Labrenzia sp. VG12: one gene and its partner. The protein of the gene in region 2 binds, or shares a complex with, the protein of the main gene of each other region. Links are inferred from orthologs where the notes say so. Each region holds a gene or a part of one and is shown on either strand. Other genes may lie near its edges.

Region 1 (3,793 bases), 190 kb from region 2 along the record:
TGCGTGTCACACGCCCGTCGGCTGGGAGGAGGATGCCTAGGGACGCGATTCTATATGTGTCAGCCGTTGTGACGGCGAGCGACGAATTTGATGTCGCTCCGGCTGATGCCGAGGTCGGCGAGCTCACGCTGGGAAAGGCGGGACAATTCGTCAACCGCGCGGCGGTAGCTTACCCAGTTGTTGTAGCGTTGGCGCACTGTGTCGAACATTTTGTTTTTCCTTATTTACCGAAACGCAGCTGCGTTCCGCGCCGTTGTTGATCCCTATATATTTCACCGCCCGAATTTAAAGAAGTGCCATATCTGCAAGTCTGATATGCATGTGGTGCAATGCAGCAAAAATTGAAGATGCTTTGCGCAGGTGATTCGAAAAAGTGTCATGAAAACAAAAGGCAGAGCCAGTGTGCGCTGCAAACTGGTTCTGCCGTTGGGGCACTTCAGGTCGGGTGTTTATTCGGCCGCATCCGGAGCGCGCTGAGGCCGGCGCTGCAGCAGTTCCTGCAGGAACTGACCGGTATAACTCGCCTGGACTTCAGCAACGTCCTCCGGCCGCCCGGCCGCGACAACGGTGCCGCCGCCATCGCCGCCTTCCGGGCCGAGATCGATGATCCAGTCCGCCGTCTTGATCACTTCCAGATTGTGCTCGATCACAAGAACGGTGTTGCCCTGGTCGACCAGCTCGTGCAGCACGTCCAGCAGTTTGGCAACGTCGTGGAAGTGAAGCCCAGTGGTCGGTTCATCCAGGATATAGAGCGTCCGGCCCGTGGACCGCTTGGAGAGTTCCTTGGCGAGCTTGACCCGCTGCGCCTCACCACCGGAAAGCGTTGTCGCCTGCTGACCGACCTTGATATAGCCAAGACCTACCCGGGCAAGGGTTTCCATCTTGTCACGCACGGAAGGAACGGCTGAGAAAAACTCGGCGGCTTCCTCCACGGTCATGTCGAGGACATCGGCGATCGACTTGCCCTTGAACTCAACTTCCAGCGTCTCGCGATTGTAGCGTTTGCCCTTGCAGACGTCGCAGGTGACATAGACGTCCGGCAAGAAGTGCATTTCGATCTTGATGACACCGTCGCCCTGACAGGCTTCGCAGCGGCCCCCCTTGACGTTGAAGGAGAACCGGCCCGGCTGATAGCCGCGCGCCTTGGCTTCCGGCATGCCGGCGAACCATTCGCGGATCGGCGTGAACGCCCCGGTATATGTGGCCGGGTTCGAACGCGGTGTCCGCCCGATGGGCGACTGGTCAATGTCGATCACCTTGTCGAGCACTTCCAGGCCCTCGATGCGGTCATGCGGAGCCGGATTGTCGCGAGCGCCGTTGAGACGCCGTGCCGCGGCCTTGTAGAGCGTGTCGACCAGGAAGGTGGACTTGCCCCCGCCAGAAACGCCCGTGACGCAGGTGAAGGTGCTCAGCGGCACGTCGACATCAAGGTCCTTCAGATTGTTGCCGCGCGCGCCGCGCACGGAAATCTGGCGCTTCTTGTTGATTTTCCTGCGCTCATCCGCGCGCGAAATCATCATTGCACCGGACAGATATTGCCCTGTGAGGGACGCCGGGTTTGCCATGACTTCCGCCGGTGTGCCCTTGGCAACGACTTCGCCGCCATGAACACCGGCGCCCGGACCGACATCCACCACATAATCGGCCGTCAGGACGGCATCTTCGTCATGTTCCACGACAATCACGGTGTTGCCGAGGTCGCGCAGGTGCTTCAGCGTTTCCAGAAGCCGGGCATTGTCGCGCTGATGCAGGCCAATGGACGGTTCGTCGAGAACGTAAAGCACACCGGTGAGCCCGGATCCGATCTGGGAGGCCAGACGAATGCGCTGGCTTTCACCGCCGGACAGCGTGCCGGAGGCCCGTGACAGGGTCAGGTATTCCAGTCCGACATCATTGAGAAACTTCAGGCGTTCGCGGATTTCCTTCAGGATGCGGCCGGCAATCTCGGTCTGTTTTTCATTGAGCTGGCCCGGCAGCGTTTCAAACCAGTCGCTGGCCTGGCGGATGGAGTATTCGGTCACTTCTCCGATGTGCTTGCCGGCGATTTTCACGGCCAGTGCTTCCGGTTTCAGGCGGAAGCCGTTGCAGGCCGGGCAGGCGTGGTCCGACTGGAAGCGGGCCAGTTCTTCCCGCACCCAGGTCGATTCCGTTTCGCGCCAGCGCCGTTCAATATTGCCGATGACACCTTCAAAGGTCTTCTCAGTCCGGTAGGAGCGGACGCCGTCGTCATAAACAAACTCGATCGCGGTCTTGCCCGTGCCGTGCAAGATCGCGTCCTGAACCTCTGCGGGAAGGTCCTTCCAGGGCGTTGCCATGGAGACGTCAAAGTGACTGCACAAGGCCTCCAGGGTCTGGGCATAATAAGGGGAGGTGGAACCGGTCTTGGCCCAGGGCAGCACGGCCCCTTCGCGCAGCGACAGGGAATGATCCGGAACGACCAGGTCTTCCTCGAACGCAAGGGTCGTGCCCAGGCCGTCACAGGTTGGGCAGGCGCCGAAAGGGTTGTTGAACGAAAAGAGGCGCGGTTCGATTTCCGCAATGGTGAAACCGGACACCGGGCAGGCAAACTTCTCAGAGAAGATAAGCCGCTCCGGGTCGCCGTTCTCGTCGGTCTTGTCGGCAAATTCGGCGATGGCGATGCCGTCGGCGAGCTTCAGCGCCGTTTCGAGGGAATCTGCAAGCCGGCCGGCGATATCATCGCGCACGACAAGCCGGTCCACGACCACATCGATGTCGTGCTTGAACTTCTTGTCGAGGGCAGGGGCATCGGCAATCTCATAGAAGGTGCCGTCGATCTTGACCCGCTGAAAGCCCTTCTTCATGAGTTCGGCCAGCTCTTTGCGGTATTCGCCCTTGCGGCCGCGGACCATTGGGGCCAGCAGATAAAGTCTTGCACCTTCGTCCAGGGCAAGCACACGATCGACCATCTGGCTGACTGTCTGGCTTACGATCGGCAGTCCCGTGGCGGGTGAATAGGGAATGCCGACGCGCGCGAACAACAGGCGCATATAGTCATAGATTTCGGTCACGGTGCCGACGGTGGACCGCGGGTTCCGGGACGTTGTCTTCTGCTCGATCGAAATGGCCGGAGACAGGCCATCGATCTGGTCGACATCCGGTTTCTGCATCATTTCCAGAAACTGCCGGGCATAGGCCGACAGGCTTTCCACATACCGGCGTTGGCCTTCGGCATAGATCGTGTCGAAAGCCAGGGAAGACTTGCCCGACCCGGACAGACCGGTCATCACGATGAGCTTGTTGCGCGGCAGATCGAGATCGACCCCCTTCAGGTTATGTTCCCTTGCGCCACGAATGCTGAGCATCTTGGTGGGGTCGTTTTTCCAGCTGTCATCCGGCTTTGCGCCTTTGGATGTCGTCATTGCCATTCTTCCTGATCTTCTGCGTGACGCCGTCAACAACGTCGCGGACGCCTGGATGTGAGGTCACCAAACCGTCCGTTTGCACCGATATAGCAGTTTCGCGCTGCGCTTCCAGCAGGGCGTGGTCGAGTGGCAGCAAATTCCGGCTTTCCCTGCATCGACCAATTGAATCGGTTGTACAGAAGTGATAAGAACAAAACAAGTACATAGCCCAGGTTGCGTCAGGAAGATCTCCGCTGCAGCGGTGCCGAAGCGTGACGCGGTGAGCCTTGTCGTCCTGACAAAAAAATTGACGCAGGGGAACAAAAGCGGGGCAAACTGTAACGAGGTGCAATCAGGGGTGGTGGTGCTGCTGCCGAAACTGTTGCCTCGGCAAGGATTGTCAGTCCTTCGACCGGTGCTGCCTTGTGGAA
Region 2 (4,357 bases):
ATCTGTTCTGCCACGAAGCCGGAGCCCAGTGCAAACAAATAGAACAATCTGTGAACTAAGGCGCTGACAAGCCGTCTGACTGCCGCTATATATCCGCTACGAAATCATGAAATCCGGTGCGGTGAGGGTCCTTCAAAGCGGGTCTCGCCCGCGCCTGCAATTGCAAATAGGCCCTCCATGTCCGACAAGCCCGGTTCCCAAGACAGTGCCCCTGAGGGTGAACGTGACACGCGACGCAAGAAGATCCTGTTCCGCTGCTGGCACCGTGGCATGAAGGAAATGGATCTGCTGCTCGGCGGTTTCGCCGACGCCGAAATCGACGGGCTGGGCGAAGAAGAGCTGCAGGAACTGGAACATCTTTTGACGGCGCATGACCAGGATCTCTACGCCTGGATGACCGGGCGCAAGCCATTGCCGCAGGAATGGGACGGACCGCTCTACCGCCGCATCATTGCCTATCACGAAGCTGCCGGGCCAGCCGGGTTCACACGATAATATTCAAGGACTGAAGCTGTGTTTGACAGGCTGCTGAAAGACCGCGCCAACGTCACGCTTGCCGGCGTGCCGGACGGGGCTGAAAGCTTTGCGCTGGCGCGTTTGCTGCGCGAGAGCAACGAGGATGGCCTGTCGCTTGTGTTTATCGCCCGTGACGCGACCCGCATGGCGATGATCACGGAAGCGCTCGGTTTTTTCGATCCAACCGTTGATGTGCTTCAGCTTCCGGCCTGGGACTGTCTGCCCTATGACCGGGTGTCTCCCAATACGGCCATCAGTGCGCGGCGGCTGCTGGCGCTCGGGCAGCTTGCGCGCGGGATCAAACCCGGCCGCAAGACCGTGTTGCTGACAACCCTGAACGCCGTCCTTCAGCGCATGCCTGAACGGTCCTTCATGGCTGACCAGACGTTTTCCATGGCGCCGGGCAACCAAGTGGACATGGAAGCGATATCCGGCTGGATGGAGCGCAACGGGTTTTCTCGAACCCCGACCGTGCGCGAGACCGGTGAATATGCTGTGCGCGGCGGCATCGTCGACCTGTTTGCGCCCGGATCGGAGGAACCGGTCCGGCTCGATTTCTTTGGTGACACGCTGGAATCGATCCGCTCGTTCAATGCCGAGACGCAGCGCACGTCAAAGCAGCTCAAGCGCCTCGACCTGGTACCGATGAGCGAAGTGGTCTTGTCGGAGGAGGCCATTTCGCGCTTCCGCCGCTCCTACCTGGCCAGTTTTGGTGCCGCCAGCCGCGAAGACGTGCTTTATCAGTCGATCAGCGACGGTCGCCGCTATGCGGGGATGGAACACTGGCTGCCCCTGTTTCACGAACGGCTTGAAACACTTTTCGACTATATCGGCGAGACACCGGTGGTGCTGGATGCGAGCGCCGCGGACGCGGTGCGTGAACGTTCCGAGCAGGTTCAGGAGTATTACCAGGCCCGTCAGGAAGCGCGCGAAATGGGCACGGGCGCCGGAAACGTCCCTTACATGCCGGTCGAGCCGGCAAGCCTCTATCTCTCCGAAGGCGAATGGACGGCGGCTGTCGCGGACCGGGCAACTGCTGCGCTCGACTCGTTTACGCCGCCACCGGGCAGCGGCAAGACCGTCATTGAACTGGAAGGCCGGCAGGGGCGCAGCTTTGCCGCTGAGCGGGCCGCTGGTGATGTCAATATCTTCGATGCCCTGACGACCCATGTCCGGGAGTTGCAGAAGAACGGCAAGCGCACGGTAATCGCCTGCTGGTCGGAAGGCTCCCGCGACCGGCTTGGGCAGATCCTGGGTGATCATGGCCTTGGCGCGGTACAGGAAGTCGAAACCCTTGCCCAGATCGCAGATCTGCCTGCCAAAACCACGGCCCTGTGCATTCTCGGCATCGAACACGGGTTCGAACTGAAGGACATCGCCTTTATCGGCGAGCAGGACATCCTGGGGGACCGGCTGGTGCGCAAGTCGCGCCGCAAGGCCAAGGGCGCCAATGTCATCACCGAGGCGACCGGCCTGTCGGAAGGCGATCTGGTTGTCCATGTCGAACACGGTATCGGCCGGTTCATCGGCCTGAAGACCATCGAGGCAGTCGGCGCCCCGCATGATTGTCTGGAGTTGCAATATGCGGGCGGTGACAAGCTCTACCTGCCGGTCGAGAATATCGAGCTTTTGTCGCGCTATGGTTCGGAAGACCAGGAAGCCCAGCTCGACAAGCTGGGCGGCGGCGCCTGGCAGGCGCGCAAGGCCAAACTCAAGAAACGCATCCTTGAGATTGCCGACGGCTTGATCAAGACGGCGGCGGAACGGGCGCTCAAGACGGCGCCAGTGGTGGAGACCCCGGAAGGGGTCTACGATGAATTCGCGACCCGTTTTCCGTACGAGGAAACCGAGGACCAGCTCACCGCCATCGATGCGGTCTTCGACGATCTGGCTGCCGGCCGCCCGATGGACCGGCTGGTCTGCGGCGATGTCGGCTTCGGCAAGACGGAAGTGGCGCTTCGAGCGGCGTTCATTGCCGCGATGTCCGGCCGCCAGGTTGCCGTGGTGGTGCCGACGACCCTGCTGGCACGCCAGCATTTCCGGACCTTCTCCGAGCGATTCCATGGCCTGCCGATCAATGTGGCCCATGCTTCCCGGCTGGTGCCGGCCCGGCAACTGACCCAGACCAAGAAGGGCATTGCCGATGGTTCGGTCGACATTGTTGTCGGCACGCATGCGCTGCTCGGCAAATCCATCGAGTTCCGGGATCTCGGCCTGCTGATCATCGACGAAGAGCAGCATTTCGGTGTCAAGCACAAGGAACGGCTGAAGGAACTGAAGTCGGACGTCCATGTGCTGACCCTGTCGGCGACCCCGATCCCGCGGACCTTGCAGCTCGCCCTGACGGGTGTCCGCGAGCTGTCGCTGATCGCGACACCGCCGGTGGACCGTCTGGCTGTGCGCACGTTTGTCTCTCCGTTTGATCCGCTGGTGGTGCGCGAAGCCTTGCTGCGCGAACATTATCGCGGTGGGCAGAGTTTTTATGTCTGTCCGCGTCTCTCCGATCTCGCCGAGCGGCGGGAATTCCTGGAAGAACAGGTACCGGAGCTGAAGGTGGCGGTTGCCCACGGCCAGATGCCGCCAGGCGAGCTGGAAGACGTGATGAACGCCTTTTATGAAGGCAAGTACAACGTTCTCCTGTCGACCACGATTGTCGAATCGGGGCTCGATATTCCGACAGCCAACACGCTGATCGTGCACCGGGCCGACATGTTCGGCCTGGCGCAGCTCTACCAGCTGCGCGGCCGTGTCGGACGCTCCAAGACGCGGGCCTATGCGCTCTTCACGGTGCCGGCCAACAAAACCCTGACGGCAACAGCCGAACGGCGCCTGAAGGTGCTGCAGTCGCTGGAAACACTCGGGGCCGGTTTCCAGCTGGCCAGCCACGATCTCGACATTCGCGGGGCAGGGAACCTGCTTGGCGAAGAGCAGTCCGGCCATATCAAGGAAGTCGGTTTCGAACTCTACCAGCAGATGCTGGAAGAGGCCGTCGCCCAGTTGAAGGACGGTGGTGCGGATTTCGGCGACGAACAATGGTCACCGCAGATCAATATCGGCACGCCTGTTCTGATCCCGGAAGACTATGTCGGCGATCTGCAGCTGCGCCTGCAGCTCTACCGGCGCCTGGGCGATGTCACCGAAGCGGAAGAAATCGATGCTTTTGGCGCGGAACTGATCGACCGTTTCGGCCCGCTGCCGGACGAGGTCCAGCATCTTCTGAAGATCGTCTATATCAAGGGCCTCTGCCGCAAGGCCAATGTCGAAAAAGTCGATGCCGGACCAAAAGGCATTGTCATTGCCTTCCGCAACTCCGAATTCGCCAACCCGGCTGGTCTTGTCTCCTACATTGCCGAACAGGGCGTGCTCGCCAAGATCCGCCCGGACCAGAAGATCGTTCTAACGCGGGACTGGGAAAAAACGGATTCGCGGCTGAAGGGAACGGCAACGGTGCTGACCAAGCTGGCTCGGCTGGCGGCGGCTTAGGGGCAGGGGCTTTCAACGAATAAGCGAGTGCTGGGCAATTCAACTTGCTCAATTCAACGCGAAAACTGCCTGTTCCGATCCACGAGTTTGAATCTCGTGAGAACAGAAGAGAGATTGGGTGGAGGAAATCGCTCCGGATGTATCGCGCGTTGAAGACCTGTTTTTAAGTTCTTTTTTGGGGCGAAAGCAATTTCGTTCATCAGTTGGACGTTTTTCTCAAAACGTTCCTTTACATATGTTTCCATCTTGATGCCGGGCCGAACTTGTAAAAGTCCGTTTGTGTTGGGACAAACTGAGACGAGATGCAAAAGCAGAAAGCATGAGTACAAGAATCTATCTCATTGAAGACTTTTTTGGA

The links.
Region 1: the proteins of mfd (region 2) and uvrA are in contact, whole or in part, in a crystal structure (PDB 4DFC), measured with the Escherichia coli proteins. The link is inferred for Labrenzia sp. VG12 from one-to-one orthologs.

What each region holds. Positions count from the first base shown.
Region 1 is NZ_CP022529.1:1,178,586-1,182,378, forward strand. What follows is about bases 250-3,732. They hold uvrA (excinuclease ABC subunit UvrA), read right to left. Parts: upstream 3,381-3,732; coding sequence 450-3,380; downstream 250-449. Other genes in these bases: CHH27_RS27555 (hypothetical protein), read left to right, coding at 3,643-3,732. Also shown: CHH27_RS05375 (DUF1127 domain-containing protein), read right to left, coding at 60-209; more of CHH27_RS27555, read left to right, coding at 3,733-3,793. UniProt on the Escherichia coli protein: The UvrABC repair system catalyzes the recognition and processing of DNA lesions. UvrA is an ATPase and a DNA-binding protein. A damage recognition complex composed of 2 UvrA and 2 UvrB subunits scans DNA for abnormalities.
Region 2 is NZ_CP022529.1:1,369,300-1,373,656, reverse strand. The notes cover bases 153-4,199. They hold mfd (transcription-repair coupling factor), read left to right. Parts: upstream 153-513; coding sequence 514-3,999; downstream 4,000-4,199. Other genes in these bases: CHH27_RS06270 (succinate dehydrogenase assembly factor 2), read left to right, coding at 178-495. Outside these bases: CHH27_RS06260 (Imm1 family immunity protein), read left to right, coding at 4,319-4,357. UniProt on the Escherichia coli protein: Couples transcription and DNA repair by recognizing RNA polymerase (RNAP) stalled at DNA lesions. Mediates ATP-dependent release of RNAP and its truncated transcript from the DNA, and recruitment of nucleotide excision repair machinery to the damaged site.